DNA from 4 places in the Calditerricola yamamurae genome. Region 1 is predicted to be linked to each of the others. Evidence: predicted binding sites of a transcription regulator. Region 1 holds the regulator's gene; each other region holds the start of a gene.
What was found. Region 1 encodes Rex, which represses fermentation and respiration genes when NADH is low (regulators of the CRP and FNR family bind a similar motif). Its sites were predicted from a motif close to TTGTGAAATATTTCACAA; they were not measured.
Positions count from the first base shown of each region.

Region 1 (4,722 bases):
GCCGAGGAACACGCCATGGTCAGGTGATGCCCGCACGTCCTCACCGGCGCATGGTGTCCCCTTCCCGGGCAAAGACTGTGAACAAGAAGGGTTCCGGGAGGTGGGCCGTTTTGCTGTTGGACGCGTTTTTCGACGCCATGCTCGAGTCCCTGGCGCGCATCGAGCAGGCGTGGGCAACCGGCGACCCGGCCACGCGGGCCCGGCTGGCGGAGGACCTGGCCGCGCTGCGCGCGCTTCACGACCGCGTCATAGACCGGTGGCTTGAGGTGGAAGAGGCGCTGTGCTTGTTCGAGGGATCCATGCGCGGATCGGCCGCGCCCGCGGCGAAGGAGGCAGACGCGTCACCCCCGACCGCCGCGCTTCCGCATGCGGAAAAGGCGGGAGATGCGCCTCCTTCCGCCACGCCCCCCTCAAGTGGTTCCCCGGAGACGGCCGCCGGAGAGCCGCCGTGGTTTCGCCAGGGCCTCGGCTATTTCAATCTGTTCATGTTCGACAAGGCGGAAGTGTGTTTTCGCCGCGCCGTCGCCGAGCACCCCGGTGAGGCCGTGATCCGCCTCTTCCTGGCTTGCACGCTTTTATACAACGGCGCGTGGGCCGAAGCGGCCGAACGGTTTACAGAACTCCTCCAGGCGCCGGACGCCACGGTGCGGGCGGCGAGCTGGAACGGCCTGGGCTGTCTGGCCGGCATGCGCGGACAATTCCAGGAGGCGCGGGACTGCTTCCGTGAAGCCCTGCGCTGCCAGAACACGCCCGTTGTCCGCTACAACTTGGCCACCGCCTTGCTGCACTCCGGTTCCCCCGCGGAAGCCATCGCCTTGCTGCATCCGCTCGTGGAGGAGAACCCGCGCGATTGGGACGCCGCCGTGTTGCTCCTGCGGGCCTACCTGCGCGCGGGAAGACGGGAAGACGCGGAACGGCTCTGGTCGCGGCTCCTGGCCGGCCAGTCGCCGCCCGCGGTGCTCAAGCAGGTGGCCGCCTGCCTCGAAGCCAACGGGTGGTATGGCGCGGCGGCCGACTGCTACCGCGCAGCGCTGGCCTACAACCGGAAAGACGCCGAGGCCCTCCACGGGCTAGGATGGACGCTGTGGCTGGCCGGCCGCCCGGAGGGAATGGGCTATCTCCGCAAAGCCCTGTCGCTGGGGCGCCATCCCGACCACCAGTTTTCGTACGCCTGGGTGCTCCTGCACGGCGGTGACGACCGGGAAGCCGAGCGTGTCGTCCGCGGCATCCTCGACCGCCACCCCGACCACGTACTGGGCCTGTCCACGCTGGTGATCCTGCTCGCGCGCCGCGGCGAGCGCAAGAAGGCGCGCGTGCTGTGCGAAAAGTTGCGGGTCCAGCCCACGAGGACGGCACAGGCCCTGGGGTTCTACCACGCGGGGCATCTCGCCCTTACCGACGGCGCCTTTGCCGAGGCCGCCCGCTGCTTCGACCGGGCCGTGGCCCTCAATCCGGCGCTGGTGGAAGGCTATGTGTACCAGGGCCTGGCCCACCTCCTCAATCACGACGTCCCCGGGGCCCGCCGCGCATGGGAACAGTACCTCGCTTCCGTGCACGCTTCGGCCCCGCCACCTGCCACGCCGCCGGCATAATGCCGCTCCGGTCCGCCGGCAGAGGACGGCAACGGGACCATCTGCAGGGGGTGTCGCGCGTGAGGACGGTGGCACGCATCGTGGTGGTGCTGGTGACCATCGGGTGGTTGGTCGGCGGGTGGGCCTTGCCGGCCGCCTCGCCGCCGCGGCCCGCCGCCAAGCCGACGGTGGACTGGACGGGGCTGAAGGTTACCTTTTTGGCCATCGGGCAGGGCGAGGCGACGCTCCTCCAGTGGTCCAGCGGCGAGACGGCCCTGGTTGATACGGGGGCGGCCGAGGCGCGGGCACGCCTCTTTGCCCTGCTCGAGGAGGCGGGGGTCCGTCGCCTCGATTGGCTGATCCTCTCCAGCGACATGCCCGAAGCCGCCGGGAATGCCCAAGCGGTCCTCGACGCCTACCCCGTCGAAGCGCTGGTGTTTCCCGCCCTGACACGCCAGGTGGTCCTGCCGCCGCGCATCCCCGAAGGGATCCGCCTCGTGGCCCTCACCGCCGGGCAACGCCTGCACCTCAACCGCGGCACCATCCTGACCGCGCTTCATCCCCGCCCCCCGCTGTCCCTCTCCCCCCAAAATAACGCCCTGGTGTTCCGCCTTGCCTACGGCGACGTGCGCTTTCTGTTCACCGGCTCGATCAACGCCGAAGCGGAAGCGGCCATCCTCGCCGCCAATCCCGATCTGCGGTCCGCGGTCCTCAAGGTGAGCGACTGCGGCAGCGCGCAAGGGTCGCACCCCGACTTCCTGGCCGCGGTGGACCCCGAGGTGGCCATTGTGTTTTCCCGGGGCGAGGAGGGGGACTTCGGGCGGGAGGAGGTGCTGGAGCGCTTGTCGGACTCGTGGGCCGACATCTACCAGCCGTCCCGCCACGGTTCGGTTGCGGTCATCACCGACGGACTCCAGTATCAGGTTGTCCTTGTCGGTCTGCGTGCCGGACAGCAGGAATTGTCTCTGGAAAAGGAGAAAACACGGTAGGTGATACGGGATTCGCAACAAAGGAGGAACCGCCGGGTTGAAAACGTCCAAGATCTCCGACGCTGTGATCCGACGCCTGCCTGTCTACTTGCGCTACCTGACCTATCTGGACAGCCTGGGCATCAAAACCGTATCCTCGCAGGAGCTGGGCGAAAAACTGGGCATGAATCCGGCGCAAATCCGCAAAGACCTGGCTTATTTCGGCGAATTTGGACGCAAAGGCGTGGGCTATGAAGTCCCGTATCTCATCGAAAAGATCCGCCAGATTTTAAAACTGGACCGGCCGATTCCCCTTTGCCTGGTTGGTGCCGGCCATCTCGGCCACGCCCTGTGCCATTACACCATGTACCGCCAGGACAATATGCGCATTGTGGCTGTGTTTGACAACGATCCGGCCAAGATCGGCCAGGAGATCGGCGCACTGCGTATCCAACCCATCGAGGAACTGCCGGAAACGGTCAAGGCGAAGGGCATCCGCATCGGCATCATTGCCGTACCGGCCTATACCGCACAGGCCGTGGCGGATCGGTTGGTGGAAGCCGGGGTGGAGGCCATCCTCAATTTCGCGCCGATCAACCTGCGCGTCAGGGAAGGGGTGCGGGTGCACCACGCCGACGTGACCCTGGAGCTGCACAGCTTGGCCTATTATCTGCCCTAAGTTTCCAGTTTCGTTTCCGCATAGCGCGCGCGATCCCCTCCGAGACTACGGGTGAGAGGTGACGCGCGTGCATACGGTATGGAAAGGGTCCATCAGCTTCGGGCTGGTCAACATTCCCGTGCGCCTGTTCGCGGCCACAGAAGAGAAGGACATCCGCTTTCGCTACCTGCACAAGGCGTGTCACACGCCCATCGAATACGTACGCCGCTGCCCCCACTGCAACCAGGATGTCTCGTGGGACGACATCGTGCGCGGTTACGAGTACGAGCCGGGCAAGTTCGTCGTGCTCACCGAGGATGACTGGAACGCTGTGCAGCCCGAAGCGCGCAAAGCGATCGAGATCCTGGATTTTGTCGACCTGTCCGAAATCGACCCCGTTTACTTTCACAAGTCCTACTACCTTTCGCCGGGAGAAAATGGGGAGAAAGCCTACGCCCTCCTGCGGCGCGCCATGGCGGAAACGGGGAAAATCGCCATCGCCCGCGTCACGCTGCGCGCCAAGTCGTCGCTGTGCGCCGTGCGCGCCATTGCCGACGGGCTGATGCTCGAGACGCTCTTTTATCCGGATGAGGTGCGCAGCATTCGGCTCGTGCCCAATTTGCCGGTTGAGACCGATCTGGACGAGAAGGAAGTGCGTATGGCCGTTCAACTGGTGGAAAACCTGTCGGCCCCCTTTGAACCGGAGAAGTATACCGACACATACCGCGAGGCCCTGCGCGAGCGGATCGCCAAGAAGATCGAAGGAGAAGAGGTCAAGACGGCCCCAACCCCGCGCCCGGCCCCGGTAGTCGACCTGATGGCGGCGCTGCAAGCGTCGCTGGAGGCCACCGCAAAGGAGGCCGCCCCGGCAAAACGCACACCCCGCCGCCGAAAGAAGGCGACCGGATGACGGCACGCGGGTCGAAGCGGTCCCCCTCGGGTTCGGTGATGCCCTTTGCCCCCATGGAGCCGATCTTGAGCCCGGCGTTGCCGCGCGATCCGTCCTACGCGTTTCAGGTCAAATGGGACGGCGTGCGCCTGGTGGCGGATGTGGGGCCCGACGGCGTCCGCTTGTGGTCCAAAAACGGGCGGGACGTGACCGTCGCCTTTCCCGAGCTGGTGGCGGCCCTCAAGCCGTTGGGGAACCGGCGCCGCTGGCTTGACGGCGAAGCGATTGTGCTCGATCACGCGGGCCGATCCTCCTTCTCCGATGTGGTGCGCCGCATCCGGGTCCGCGACGCGGCGGCAGCGCAACAGTACGCCCGCACATGGCCGGCGTGCTACGCGGTGTTCGACTGCCTGCGCGACGGCGAGACGGTGCTGTTTGCCGAGGCGTGGGAGGCGCGCCAGGAATATTTACATAATCTTATTCCGGTAAACTCCCAAGCTCTGTTTGCGGTGGAAACCGTAAGGGACGGTGAGGCGCTGTGGAACCGCGTGCTCGCGCAGGGCGAGGAAGGGGTGGTGGCCAAGCGTCGCCAGGGCCGCTACGTGCCGGGGAAAACGCACGGCGACTGGCTAAAGG
Region 1 covers NZ_BAAIFH010000006.1:306,102-310,823, forward strand. Annotated here, with positions in the region: gene panD (aspartate 1-decarboxylase) at 1-27, shown strand, start outside; gene ACYQ0Z_RS07865 (tetratricopeptide repeat protein) at 111-1,592, shown strand; gene ACYQ0Z_RS07870 (ComEC/Rec2 family competence protein) at 1,652-2,560, shown strand; gene ACYQ0Z_RS07875 (redox-sensing transcriptional repressor Rex) at 2,598-3,218, shown strand; gene ku (non-homologous end joining protein Ku) at 3,286-4,107, shown strand; gene ACYQ0Z_RS07885 (ATP-dependent DNA ligase) at 4,104-4,722, shown strand, end outside.

Region 2 (4,722 bases), on a different contig from region 1:
CCAGCGCGGCAAGCGACAAAACCATGCCGGAGGCTTTGGCCAGAGGGATCCATCCGGCAGCCAACGCGGCGATGAAGAGGAGAAACGCGAGGCCCATTGTCGCCAGCGTGCGGCCGACAAGGCGATCCTTCAAGAGATCGGCCAGCGACGGTACCGGCTCCTTCCCAACCTTGGGGCCGTATTTGTGCGTCCACCACAGGAACGGCACGATTTTGGACAAGTAGCCGAGAATGGTGAAACCGACCCATCCCCATAGGTACACAAATCCAACCAGATGAACCGCGCGCGGGGCGGATGCGGCCTGGGGAAAGAAGACGGCCACCAAAAATGCCAGTACGGCGGCAACGGTGATGCCGCGCGCCGCCCACACGGACCAGGCGATGCCGGATCCGGGGTTGGCCTTATGGCGGTGGCGAAGGATTACCGCAATGTGGCGGACAAAGGTGATCAGCGCCAGGACAAGCAAGAAACCTGCAACTGCCTGTGTGCCTGCGCCCCCGCCGACAAGCGCTCCGAGGGCGCCGACGAGTACCGCTGCGCTCCACAGAAGGAACACGATGCCTTCCAGCCGACGCGGATAGCCGTGGGCGAGGTAGAACATCGGGAGCAGCTTGTAGGTGTAGCCGGTGATGAGCAACCCGAACCAGCCGATGGGGCCGAACCACAGGTGCGCGGTGAACAGCCGCGCGTGAAGGGTGTTTCCTGCGCCGAGCCAGTAGTTTGCTCCCATGGCGACACCGGTCAACGCAGCCAGTACGAGAAAGACCAGGGCACCGGCGGTGCTGAGGGTGATGCTGTTCCACTGGCGGGCGTGATGCAACGTACGGGCCAAATTCCATGTAAAAAGGGCGATGCCGCACGCTGTTAGCGTGCCGAATGCGGTAATCGCTGTCGGGGAAAAGGCGCGGAATGCGAGGATAAGTCCCGCCACGCCAAGGGCAAAAAAGGCGTAATGGACATAAGCGAGCTGTTCGCTGTGGAGCTTCGTCTGCAATACGACGTGCAAGAGCTGATATGCTGCGCCCATGGCCGTCATCGTTGCCCATCCCAGGACAAAAAGGTGCGCGGCTGCCCATGTGCCGGGCGAACGAGGATGAGAGTCGAGCCAGCCGTATCCTGTGGCGAGGGCAAGGAAATGGAAAACGGCAAACAGCACCAGCGCGGTGTTCAGAAACAGAAACGGAATGCGAAAGGACGTTCGGTTGGGATTGGGGTGGGTATAGGTTTTGGTTCGTTTACGCGGCGCTTCGTTCCCGTGGGATGACAAATGGCTTTCCATCGGTAACGGTCATCCTTTCGGCGCCGTTTTGCGAATTGTCACGCGCGCGGACCCGTCTTCCAGCTCCTCGACGGTGTACGGGAAGCCCAGTTCGTCCAGCTCCTGCAGCAAAAAGACGGGAACGCGATCGTTGTGGATGATCACCGTATCACCGTGAGGGACGCGGTTGAGCAGGCTGAGCGTCCGCACCATCGGTTCTGGCGGCTGGAGGCCGCGGTTGTCCAAAACGTGTACCTTCGGCTCCCGGTCTGTGGTCGTTTCGGTTACGTGCTTTCCTGTTTCCTCTTGTGGTATCCCTTCGCGGGCCCGGCTTTTGTGCACGAAGGTAACCACCCAATGCTTTGGTTCCACTTGTTCCGCACGATGGACGAACCCCTTCAATTTCATCACGCCAATCAGAGGGGTAGGTTTAAACGGGGCGTGCAGGATGAAGGTGTCTTCTTTGGCGAGGGACTTGACCGTTTTCATGATCAAGTCAAACGGCTCTTCACCGCGTGCGAGGTGCGGCCGTACGTCAAGTTCCACCGTTTGCGGCGTCCGTTGAGGGGTGTTCATGCTGAACCATCCCCTTTCGTATGGTTCACGTTTTGTTCCCCGTTAGTATAGGACCAATGGGGTGCCTAAAATATGACGCGGGTCACAGAAAAATCTTTCCATTACGATGCGGAAAAGTTACAGAGATGCTCCACATGTTCGCGAATGCTGTCAAAGAATCGTAACGAATGTCCGTGTTTTGTGTGACATTTGTCACAACCTGTTTGTTTCCAATCTTCTACAATAAGTGTAGTGCAAAAGGGCCAATGTAAGGCGAAGGAGGGATGTGCCGATGAGGTCGACGCAGACCAGTCCGCAGCTGGACAAACGGGAAACGCCGCTCATCCAGGAAGAGGGGCAAACGCTGAAGGGGACGTTTGTCTTTGCGTTAGGACTTGGGGCGTTTATCCTCCTCAGCTGGCTATCCGTGTTCTTCCTGTATCTTTCGCGGTAAACGCGGGAAGCGAAAGGAGGGGCAGGCGGGATGCACCTGCATCGCTATGAAAAGATATGGCTGGCGATTGGGGTCAGCATGATTGTGGCATTTTTTCTGGTTCTTCTTTATGGTCAGTTTGTTAAGGGCTTCATGCCCGCTCATGGGTTCCAGACGATTGATCCGACCAAGGTAGACCAGACGCCACCGTTTGACCAGCCGGGCGTGTTCAAGAAGGGCGACAACGAGTACGAGGCGGTACTGGTGGCGATGGCGTTTGGGTATCAGCCCAACGTGATCGAGGTTCCCGCCGGGTCTACCGTCCACTTCAAAATCACGACAAAAGATGTGGTACATGGTTTTGAGATTCCCGAAACGAACGTGAACGCCATGGTGATTCCGGGGTACGTTTCGGAGACGACCTATACGTTTAAAAAACCCGGGGAATATCTCATTCTCTGCAACGAGTATTGCGGTGTGGGCCACCAAATGATGATGGCCAAAGTCAAGGTAACCGAGTGACGGCAGCCGAAAACGAGGAGCGTTCAAGTCGAGCGACCGCGATTTCCAGAAAGGGGAGATGGACATGGAACGTGTCGCGCGACCCCATCCCCAAGATGCGCGGCTGAGCTTGGCCTATGTATTTGTCGCTTTCCTAGCCCTGTTTTTGGGGGCGATGGCCGGTCTGCTGCAAGTGCTGCAGCGTACCGGTGTGATTGAGCTGCCGGCGGGCATCGGCTACTATCAGCTGCTGACCGCCCACGGCGTGCTGCTGGCACTGGGCCTGACGACCTATTTTATCATCGGGTTCTTTTTCGCCGGTGTGGCCAAGACCCTCGGGGGGCAGCTGACCCAACCGGTTCGGCGCATGGGCTGGATCGGCTTCTGGGTGATGACGGTCGGGACGGCCCTCGTCACGTACACCATCGTGATGAACAAGGCGACGGTGCTGTATACCTTCTATGCGCCGCTCCAGGCGTCGCCGGTGTTTTACATCGGCTTGGCGTTGCTGGTCGTGGGAACGTGGATTAGCGGCGCGGGGATTTTCCTGCAGTACCGCCACTGGAAGCAGGTAACGGGGCAAAAACTGTCGCCGCTCTTTGCGTACATGGCTGTGGTGACGTACCTCATTTGGTTCATCGCCACTCTGGCCGTGGCGGCAGAGGTGTTGTTCCAGCTCCTTCCGTGGTCCCTCGGCTGGGTGGAGAAGATCAACGTGGAGCTCAGCCGGACGCTGTTCTGGTTTTTCGGCCATCCGCTGGTGTATTTCTGGCTCTTGGCGGCCTATGTGGCATGGTATGTTGTGATTCCGAAGATCATCGGCGGGAAAGTGTTCAGCGATGCGCTGGCGCGCCTGGCCTTCGCGCTGTTCATTATCCACTCGATACCGGTCGGGTTCCATCACCAGCTACTGGAGCCGGGGATCAGCCACAACTTCAAGCTGCTCCAGGTCTTCATGACGCTGATGGTTGTCATCCCCTCGTTGATGACCGCCTTTTCGGTGGCCGGCTCCTTTGAGTTGGCCGGGCGGGCCAAGGGTGCCAAGGGGTTGTTCGGCTGGGTGAAGGTGTTGCCGTGGAAGGACGTCCGCTTCTTCGCCCCGTTTGTCGGCATGCTCTTCTTCATTCCCGGAGGTGCCGGCGGCATCATCAACACCAGCCACCAACTGAACACCGTCGTCCACAACACCCTGTGGGTGACGGGCCACTTCCACCTGACCGTGGGTACCGCTGCCGTGCTGACGTACTTCGGCGTGGCCTACTGGCTGGTGCCGTACCTGACCGGCCGCACCTTGCCCGCGGGCGTCAACCGGCTGGGGATTCTGCAAACCGTGGTGTGGGCGATCGGCATGTTGTGCATGTCCGGCGCGATGCATTTCGTCGGACTGCTCGGGGAGCCGCGGCGCACGGCCTTCACCACCTACGGCGATCACCCCATCGTGCAGAGCTGGGAACCGTTCCGCGTGCTGATGGCCATTGGCGGTGCCTTCCTGTTCATCGCCGCGATGCTGATGGTGGCCATTGTCCTCTATCTGATGTTCGCCGCTCCGAAAGGCGAAACGGAGTTCCCGCTGGCGGAGACTTCTGCAGATGCCCAACCGACGCCGGCCGTCTTCGAACGCTGGCCGCTGTGGGTGGGCGTGCTGGCCGTGTTGATCCTCATTGCCTACGGCAAGCCGATTTTGGACATGATCCAACATGCGCCGCCCGGTTCGCCGGGATACAAGCTGTGGTAACGGATACGCTCACGGGTTGACCCATTACGGAAACAAGCGCCCGATCATCGGTCGGGCGCTGTCGTTTACTTTCTGCTCTCCAAAGCAGCCGGAATTGTGATAATACTTTCATTAGAAAGGAGTGAAGGTGTGATGGCAAAGTCGGCACAAAAAGTGATTTCCTTGGATTCCCAAGCAAGCGCGCGTACCGCGCCGCCAGAGCGGCCGGCGCAGGCACGGTCGCCGCATTCGGAGGGGCCA
Region 2 covers NZ_BAAIFH010000004.1:402,023-406,744, reverse strand. Annotated here, with positions in the region: gene ACYQ0Z_RS03295 (hypothetical protein) at 1-1,279, opposite strand, end outside; gene ACYQ0Z_RS03290 (DUF2249 domain-containing protein) at 1,289-1,834, opposite strand; gene ACYQ0Z_RS03285 (cytochrome c oxidase subunit 2A) at 2,106-2,267, shown strand; gene ACYQ0Z_RS03280 (cytochrome c oxidase subunit II) at 2,298-2,768, shown strand; gene ACYQ0Z_RS03275 (b(o/a)3-type cytochrome-c oxidase subunit 1) at 2,833-4,482, shown strand.
Region 2: a site for Rex is predicted at 2,015-2,032, ahead of ACYQ0Z_RS03285 (cytochrome c oxidase subunit 2A). Genes of this name have one in related genera too.

Region 3 (4,722 bases), on a different contig from region 1:
CCGGCACGGCCCGCGTTGACAGCCTCCGCATCCGTGAAAGCTGACGGCCACCGGGTCAACCGGCAGGAGCGCTTCCCTTGCACGAGTGTAGGGGAATGGTGCGCGTCATGTCGCGTCATACGCCCCAACGCCCGGTCCGGCTCCGCCGGGCCGGGTTGGCGGGGGCGCGAGGTCCCTGTTTCGCTTGGCGTCCACAAGGAACGGCACGAATGACCGGGGGTCAACCCCCATAGATGAACCCCTTTTAATATTGAAGTTTCCCATTATTCTAAATAAAAAATAAATGAAATCTCCCTTACAAACAAGACACCTCGCATTTGTTCTGCCTCGGGCGTGACCAATCTGCTCTCCCATATCAAAATCATGTCCCTTCGTCTGTGACATCGATCACACTTCTAAACGGCCAAAGATTGTATCGTATGGAGCAGTCGCGCACCATAACCTGTAAAAAGGGGGATGACCGCTGTGGCACAGCCGTCTCTTTACGAACGACTCGGCGGAGAAGAAGGGATTGCTCGGGTGGTCGACACCTTCTACGACATGGTCCTGGCCGATCCACGCGTAGCTCATTTCTTCGCCAACACCGACATGGCCAAACAGCGTCGGCACCAAACGCTGTTCCTCACCTTCGCCACCGGTGGACCGAACAAGTACACGGGACGTAGCATGCGCGAGGCGCACCGCGGGCTGGGCATTCGCGACGAACACTTCGACGCGATCGTGGAGTTGCTCGGCCGCGCCCTTCGTCAACATGGCGTGGGAGAAGCCGACATTCAGGCGGTTGCGGCGCGCCTTGAGGCGATGCGGCCGGAGATCGTCGAATAACAAACGCAACGGCGCCTCCCCGACCACAACCGGGGCAAGGCGCCGTCCTCCATTTTTAACGGCTCAAGCAGGGGGAAGCGTTAACCCCTCGCCTTCACGCCCGCAAGCAGCTTTTCCTTCTCCGCGTCGGACAGGATCTGCTCGGCCATCGGAAAGAGCACGTTTTCCTCTTTCAAGAAATGATCGAACAGGATCTGCACCGCTTCCGACACCTCACGCGCCATCCGCCGTGCGGTATCGGCTTTGATGGGACCGGTCAGGCTGGCCATCGTGGCCAGAAATCCCGAAAGGCGCGATTTGGCCTGTTCGTGTTCGTACTCCATCACCGCGATGGGACCCATCTCCCGCCCGATATGCTTGGCCATCAGCGGGAAAAGGACATCTTCTTCCCGTTTGGAGTGCGGGTCCAACTCGGCCACGAACATCCTCACTTTCTCTTCCAGCGCGCGCAGGGGTGCCTCCCAGTCTTCGACGCCCGCATCGGCGCCGATCGCCTGCGCCTCCTTGAACAATTTCTCCATCTGCTTGCGGAGCGGCGGGTGTTCGTCCTTTAACCGCTGAAGCCCTTCGCAAAGCGTCAGCGGACCGCCGGTCATTCCCATCATGCCGCAGCCGAAGGGCATGGCTTCCATTAACGTTCCCTCCTCAACCGGTCGCCGTTGGCGCTTAGCCTTATGTTTCAACCCCTGCGCCTTCAGGATACGGCAAAACGCATACCAAAACCGTGACCGCGATCACAGTGACGGCCGGTTTGCCCCACCGCGAAGCCCCAGATGCCCGCAACCCCCTGCACGTTCTTCATGAGCCGTGCCGCAGCCGGTACTGCTCCCGCCGGCCAACGCGTTATGCGATGCGGGCCAACTCGTCCTCCATCAGGCGGTGGACCGTCCGCACAATCGCATTGATCTCCTCCTTGGTCGCCCCCTCCACATGAATGCCCATCGCCACGACAACCGTACAGCCCAGCGCTTCGGCCGCCCGGCGGGCCAGCTCCTCTGCGATCTCTCCTTCTCGGTGGCCGGGGAGCGCGTAAACGGCTGCTTCAACCCCCTCCCCCGTTGGATAGGCAAGGGCCACCGCCCCAATGTGAGCCTGCCCGCCGGTGATCAGAAACGCGATGTCCTTCCCCATCGGGAAGGTGCGCAGGCGAATGGCGAAGGGATGGCCGTTCATGGGTTTGTCACCTGCAACGCGATAGAGGGGTCGCCCATCCATTGGAATTGGTCCCGTCCATGCATGCATTCTTCTCTCCCACCTTAAGAGCTCTTTGTTCTCTCCGTTAGGATCCCGTTCCGGATCGAAAATAATTACTATGTTTTTCTTATATTACTTTTTATGATAAACTCGTCCGAACAAAGGGTCAGTGACATTTTTCACATTCAGGAGTCCGCTCACATTTTGTTCATCTGCACATCCAACCGCACGAAAAAAGCGCCCACCGACAAATCGGCTCAGGCGCTCGGTTCGGATGGTCGGCTTGCCGCCTCACTGCTTCAGCGGCAGGGACACAAAAATGGAAAACTTGTCGCTCGAGGCGGTAAAGGCATGGGGCTTGCCTTGCGGGCAAATGAGCAAATCGCCTGCCTTGACCGCATAGGCCTCGTCGCCGATGAAAATGGTCCCTTCGCCTTCAACAACATAAAAAGAAACCTCCGGGTGAAACGCACCGCCACAGGCCTTGCGCTCACCGCGTTTTAGGTTGATGACAAAGTGCTTCAGGACGTCGGATACATGGATCAGCTCCACCTGCTTGTCCGTCAGGTAGTCAGCCAGACGGTGTTGCGTCTTGGTGCTTGCCATCTCCTTTACCCTCCCTTGGTTACGTTCAACTTTTCCAGCACGTCCTCCACGGCCACGCCCACTTTCCGCGCAGCCTCTTCCAGGGTTTCCATCCCCCCGCAACACAGGTCAATGCCGAATGCGTCCAGCACTTTCATCGCTTCCGGGGATGCCTGGATCACCTCGTTGACCGTCATGTTCTTGGTAAAGGTCATCGTTGTCCCCTCCTTCCCTCGACCCGCTACTCCGATGAGCGAATGCACACTCCCGCGGTCTTCGTGCGAAAACACCTCTCCTCACGACGAGGCAAGCCGAATCGTTTGCAGGATGTTGTACGCAAAGGCGAGAATCGTCAGCCAATGAGCCAGGGCAGCCCATTTGGCCCACGCCAACGCTTCGGAACTCCCTCCCCCATAACCCAGTGCCATCAGCCCCAGAAGCAACACGAAGGTAAGGTTGCCAGCGATCACGTGGAACCACGCGAGCCATTCGCTGTACAGGGGCCGGGCAAGGAAGCGCGGCAAGACGTGGTACAACACACCGTAGACCATCATGGACAGAAAGCCGAGCAGGTTGAGGTGGACATGTACCGGTTTGAGCGCCAAGAGGGTGGGACGGAAGAAAAACAGTGTTCCGAGCAGCGTTCCCAACACGAAATACAGGATGCTGGCAATGATAAAGAATTTGGTGTATCCCTTCATGCGATACCCCCGCTTTCGTTGGCACCTTTTGTCCCGCCGGTTCCTCACCCCCACTCCCGCAACGGTTTCGGTTGCGCCCGGTACGGGCGCATTTATTATAATGCCCCCATTTCCCGCGCATTGTGAGATGCATCACAGTTTGGTCGGACCGGCTTGATTCACTCGGGTTTCAAGGGACGCCTCGTTTGTGCCCTTGTGGCAAATCGGTGAATGAAGCGGCAAAACGTGATGGCGATCACAAGCTGTGCGCCCCGTCTTTCTTATATTGGGGGTGCCCACAAACCCCAAGGAATGGGAGGGAAAAGGGATGGCAGAACGGCGGACGTCCCCCGAGACGCAGCCTTCGGTAAGGCGAAGTTTGCTCAAGCAAATCCTCGTCGTCACCATCCTTGCCAGCTTTACCGTTCTGCTCATCGGGGGGTATTGGATCTACGAATCGCTGGCGCCGCGCCCGGCAAAGGTAGTCGACCCGAAGGGCGAAGTACTCACCACTGCCGCGCAAATCAAGGGCGGGCAAGCCGTCTACCAAAAATACGGGCTGATGGACTACGGATCGGTGCTCGGCCACGGCTCCTACCTTGGGCCGGACTACACCGCCGAGACACTGCACATTGCCGTCACAGCCATGCAGGATTTCCACGCCCGGCGGGATTACGGCAAGCCCTTTGCTGATCTGGACAAAGCCCAGCAGGCCGCGATTGAGAAAAAAGTCAGGACAGAGATCAAGGAAAACCGCTACGATCCGGAAACCGACACGCTGACCCTCACCGAGGCCCAGGTCTATGCCCTCCAAAAGGTGCGAGAACACTACCGCACCGTCTTCACCAAGGGCGACGGCAACGGCATTCTGCCCGGCCTGATCCAAGAGGAGCACATGCCGAAGTCGGATCGTGCCTGGGTAGCAGAAGGGGATCAGCTGACGCAGATCGCCGACTTCTTCTTCTGGACAGCGTGGCTGGCCAGCACGAATCGGCCGGGTGAAACCCACACCTATACGAACAACTGGCCGTATGACGAAGCGGCCGGAAACACGATGTCCTTTTCTTCCATCTGGTGGAGCGCGGCCAGTACCGCTCTCTTGATCGGCTTTACCGCGCTCATCCTGTACTTCTATTACCGCTACAAGCTGGACATGGAAGAAGCCTATACACCGGGCAACTTCCCCCGTTTTGACCTGGCGGCCATTCCGGTCACGGTCAGTCAGCGCAAGACGGCCAAGTACTTCACCGTCGTGATCCTGCTCTTTCTCGCCCAGGTGATGCTCGGAGGCCTCTTGGCCCACTACTACATCGAACCGGATTCCTTCTACGGGTTGGATTGGGTTGCCAATCTCTTGCCCTTTAACATTGCCAAGGGCTACCACCTGCAACTCGCCATTTTCTGGATCGCCACCGCCTGGCTCGGAATGGGCATCTAC
Region 3 covers NZ_BAAIFH010000004.1:420,005-424,726, forward strand. Annotated here, with positions in the region: gene thiM (hydroxyethylthiazole kinase) at 1-44, shown strand, start outside; gene ACYQ0Z_RS03370 (group I truncated hemoglobin) at 466-825, shown strand; gene ACYQ0Z_RS03375 (hemerythrin domain-containing protein) at 906-1,457, opposite strand; gene lpdD (prenylated flavin chaperone LpdD) at 1,669-1,998, opposite strand; gene ACYQ0Z_RS03385 (cupin domain-containing protein) at 2,311-2,625, opposite strand; gene ACYQ0Z_RS03390 (DUF542 domain-containing protein) at 2,631-2,819, opposite strand; gene ACYQ0Z_RS03395 (hypothetical protein) at 2,901-3,305, opposite strand; gene ACYQ0Z_RS03400 (nitric-oxide reductase large subunit) at 3,613-4,722, shown strand, end outside.
Region 3: a site for Rex is predicted at 3,426-3,443, ahead of ACYQ0Z_RS03400 (nitric-oxide reductase large subunit). Genes of this name have one in related genera too.

Region 4 (4,722 bases), on a different contig from region 1:
GTGCAGGCACTTGAGGGCACAGGCGCGGGTCACTTCCCAAATGGCCACAAAGGGCGAACGGGCAAAGTCCAGCAAAGGGGGTCCCTCCTTCCCGTCTCCACCGTAACAAAGTTTCCCCGGTCATAGTATGACATTCGTCACACTCCTGCAGCGGCCGTTGGGGTACAATGACACCAATGAATCAGATCCGCAAAGTGGGAACAAGGAGTGTGACCTCCGATGCTAAACGTTTCCCATCTCCTCGCCGACGTCGCCTCCTTCGGCGACCGGCTGCGCTACACGCCGCGTTCCGTCGGCCAGCGGCACGGCACCCACGAAGGGGCCGGTCCGGTGGTGGTGTGGAACATCACGCGCACGTGCAACCTGCGTTGCCTCCACTGTTACGCAAACTCGGAAAACAAAAAATACGACGGCGAGCTGACGACCGAAGAAGCCCTTGCCGTCATTGACGACCTGGCCGCGCTGCGCGTGCCGGTGATCCTCTTTTCCGGCGGGGAACCGTTCGTTCGCCCGGACATCCTCGATCTGGCTCGGTACGCCGTCGAAAAGGGCATCCACGTCACCTTTTCCACCAACGGCACGCTGATCGACGAGGAGCTGGCCAAGGCGATCAAGGCCATCGGTGTCGGCTACGTCGGGATTAGCCTCGACGGGATCGGTGACGTGCACGACCGCTTCCGCCGCAAGAAGGGCGCCTTTGACGCCGCCCTGCGCGGCATCCGAAGCTGCCTGAACCAAGGGGTGAAGGTGGGCCTGCGTTTCACAATTAACCGTCACAACGCAGACCAACTGGACGCCATCTTTGACCTGATCGAAGAGGAAGGCATCCAGCGGGCCTGCTTCTACCATCTCGTCTATACCGGACGCGCCTCGGCGGAAGACGACATTTCTCCCGAGGAGACGCGCCAGATTCTCGACACCCTGTTCGCCCGTGTTGAGGACTTCGCCCGGCGTGGCCTTCAAAAGGAAATCCTCACCGTCGACAACCACGCCGACGGCGCCTATCTCTACTTGCGGGTCATGCAAAAAGACCCCGCCAAGGCGGATGCCATTTACGAGAAGCTGCGCTTTGCGGGGGGCAACCGGTCAGGGATTGCCATTGCCAACATCGACCACCGCGGCTTCGTCCACCCCGATCAGTTCACGCCCTACGTCACCGTGGGCAATGTGCGGGAAACCCCCTTTTCGGTACTGTGGCGGGACAACCCCCACCCGATGCTCCAGAAACTGCGCAACCGCAAGCCGCTCCTCAAGGGGCGGTGCGCCGGCTGCCGGTTCCTCGACATCTGCAACGGCAATTTCCGCGCCCGGGCCATGGCCGTACACGGCGATTTCTGGGCGGAAGACCCGGCGTGCTTTCTGACCGACGAGGAAATTTATGAGGGACGGCGGGCAACCTGACCCTGCCGTCCCCCATACGTGTCAACCGAGGTGATGGGCGTGTCCCAATTGATCCCACACCTGCGCAACGTTTCCCTGTTTCGCGACCTCACCGAAGAGGAGCTGGAACGGATCGCGGCCATCGCCATCCCCCGCTCCTTCCCCAAAAAAGCGGTGATCTTCAATGAGGGCGGTACGCGCGAGGCCGTCTACGTGATCATCGACGGCCTGGTCAAGACGTTTAAGGTGGACGAAAACGGCCACGAACAGATTATTTCCCTCTTGACGACGGGCGATATGTTCCCTCACACCGGGTTTTTCGACCAGAGCCCCTACCCGGCAACGGCCGAAACCGTTGTGCCGACCCGCGTTTTCGCCATCCCGGTCCGCTCCTTTGAACAGCTTCTGCTGTCGACACCGACCATCGCCGTGAAGGTGCTGCGCGTGCTCGGGGCCAAAATCCGCGAACTGCAGGAAAAGCTGCAGGAACTCTCCACCCAGGACGTGCGGCATCGCCTCACGGCCATCCTCCTGCGGCTGGCCGCCACGCACGGAAGTACGCAAAACGGGGCAGTGGTGCTGCGCCTCCCCGTTACCCACCAGGACCTGGCCAACATGGCGGGCACGACGCGTGAAAGCGTCAATCGCCTGCTCAACGACCTGCGCCGCCAGCGGATTCTCGACATGACGCGCCAGCACATCATCCTCTACGACGTGGAGGCCCTCAAAGCGTGGGCCAATTCGTGACGGAAAGTACCACCACCGAGAGCACAAGGAAAACCACCGAACCCGCAATCTCAATAAGTCCCACGTGGATCGGGCGCATCACCTTCCCGCCCCACACGAAGGCCCGCACGGCCGCAAAGGCATAGGGCAGCACGAGCAAGGGCTCCATGAGAGCCAGGCACCCCACGAGCAGCACATGGTATCCTTTTGAAGCACGGAGCCACTGCGCGTTTTTTCGCTCCCGGAACACGGTCTTGACGAAAAAGACGCTGCCCACGAAATAGAGCACACACATCCCCGCGACCCACAGGGCCATCCGGTCCCATGTTCCCGCGCCGACGACATAAGCTGCCGCAGCGCCGACGCAAAAGGCCAAGATGGCACAGACGTCGTTGACGAAGGACCGCTCGTTGCGTCGGTACGCAAACCAGCTGTTGACGGCAAACAATCCCCCAAGCACGGGCCCGGCCCACAACAGCGACGGGTGGGAAACCAGCGGCGGAATGGCGAATATCAACCCCGCTGCCCAGTAGCCCACCGACCAGCGGAACAGTCGCTGCCGATCGCCCCCGCCTCGCCGCGCAAGCATCAGGCGGAAGGGATAGGCCCCCAGGTAGAAACACAACCAAGCGAGAAACAGCGGAAGGTGCAGCCACGTGGGTCCTCCCACCACCATGCCGAGGAGAAAGGGGACGGAGACCATCGCCCATCCGCCGTGCTCGTGCGGAACGAGTAGCTTCATCACAACCCCTCCTGCTTCTTCTACCCGGACGTTGGTCGTCCGCTGCGCATGTCCTCTTCTTCTGCTTCCATGGTATCCCGAAAATCCGCCACGAGATTGTGACAGACGTCACAGCTTCGCAAATCTTCACGTTCCGATTGCCTGCTATAGTGTCAGTAGGAGGGAATTCATCCGACCTTCGCAATCCCCATCGGGTTTGTCGAAGCGCCGAACTGGAGGGACCACCATGTCCACATCGGTCGTTGGAAAGCGCTTTGTCGATTTCGTCCGCCCGGATCAGTTTGAACGGCTTCTCGCCATTATGACACCCAAAAAGGTGCGCAGCGGAACGTACCTGTTCCAGGACGAAGATTGGACCGAATATCTTTACTACATTCACGAAGGCACCGTCAAGATCACCAAGAACACCGACAGCGGAGAAGAGATCACCTTCACCATCAAGCATGCCGGCGACCTTGTCGGCGATCCCTGCACGCTGTCCCACGCCCTCAACCTGACGAACGCCATCGCGATCACCGATGCCTCCCTCGGGGTCATCCGCAAGGGGGAACTGGAATTTTTGTTCTACCGTCATCCCGATTTGGCCATTGCCTTTTTGCAGTGGATGTCCATCACGAAACGCGTCCTGGAAACCAAGATGCGCGATCTCCTGGTGTACGGCAAGACCGGCGCCCTTGCGTCAACGCTCATCCGCCTGTGCAATTCCTGTGGCCGAACGACAGAAGAGGGCATCCTCATCGCCTTGAAGCTGACCAACCAGGACCTGGCCAACTTTATCGGCGCCAGCCGGGAAAGCGTCAATCGCATGCTGAACAAGTTGAAAGCCGAAGGCACCCTCAGCACGCGCGCCGGCCACCTGGTGGTGCACGACCTTCAACGATTGCGGGCGATGTGCCATTGCGACGGGCAGTGCCCGGCGGAAGTCTGTGTGATCTAGCGCGACGTTTTCACCCGAACGCAGCGGAAACGCGGCGGAAGTCGCTTCAGACCAAACTCCCTCGGTGCCAACGCAGCCGAGGGAGTTCTTTTTCCGGCTGGAATGCGAAAAGGATGCCGCGAAAAGGCTCCCGTACGTTGTCTACATACAGAAGCGGCAGAAGCCGCTTCTGTATTTTTTTGGGTGCATATCACACCTCTTTAGCTGGGAATTCTAGTTAATGATGACCATTTTTTGGTGGGAGCTCTATGCGTTACACCAAACTGTGGGTCAGTTTAGCGCTTGTTATTCTTTTATCCTTTGCTGTGCTTGGATACTACGGGGGAAAAATTTACCAAGTAATGCCGCCGATTCCGCAGAGGGTCGTCACCACAACAGGAACCGTTCTGTTTACAGGCGACGACATCCGAGAAGGCCAAAATGTATGGCAGTCGATAGGGGGACATGCCATCGGCTCTGTTTGAGGCACGGCGCCTACGTCGCCCCCGACTGGACGGCCGACTGGCTGCACCGAGAATGCATGTGGTTCCTGAATTATTGGGCCAAGGAAGAATACCAAAAACCGTACGACGCGCTTGGGGATGAGGAAAAATCGGTTCTGCAGGCGCGTCTAAAAAAGAAATGCGAACCAATACCTACAACCCGACGACCGGCGATTTGGTGATCTCTCCCCTGCGCGCTCAAGCCTACCAGGCCATCAGCCAACACTACACCGCGCTCTTCACCGATGATCCAAAGCTAGCGAAACTCCGGGAAGCGTACGCGATTCCGGACAACGTCATCAAAGACGAAAGCCGCCTTCAGGCGCTGAACGCGTTCCTCTGGTGGGCGACGTGGGCATGTGCTACCAATCGACCGGGTGAAGAGATTACGTACACAAACAACTGGCCCCATGAACCGCTCATCGGCAATACGTTAACAGGATCCATGGTGGTAT
Region 4 covers NZ_BAAIFH010000004.1:412,597-417,318, forward strand. Annotated here, with positions in the region: gene ACYQ0Z_RS03325 (radical SAM/SPASM domain-containing protein) at 1-75, opposite strand, end outside; gene ACYQ0Z_RS03330 (radical SAM protein) at 220-1,401, shown strand; gene ACYQ0Z_RS03335 (Crp/Fnr family transcriptional regulator) at 1,435-2,127, shown strand; gene ACYQ0Z_RS03340 (YwiC-like family protein) at 2,105-2,848, opposite strand; gene ACYQ0Z_RS03345 (Crp/Fnr family transcriptional regulator) at 3,075-3,785, shown strand; gene ACYQ0Z_RS03350 (hypothetical protein) at 4,127-4,249, shown strand; partial or broken gene ACYQ0Z_RS03355 (nitric-oxide reductase large subunit) at 4,306-4,619, shown strand.
Region 4: a site for Rex is predicted at 2,945-2,962, ahead of ACYQ0Z_RS03340 (YwiC-like family protein). Genes of this name have one in related genera too.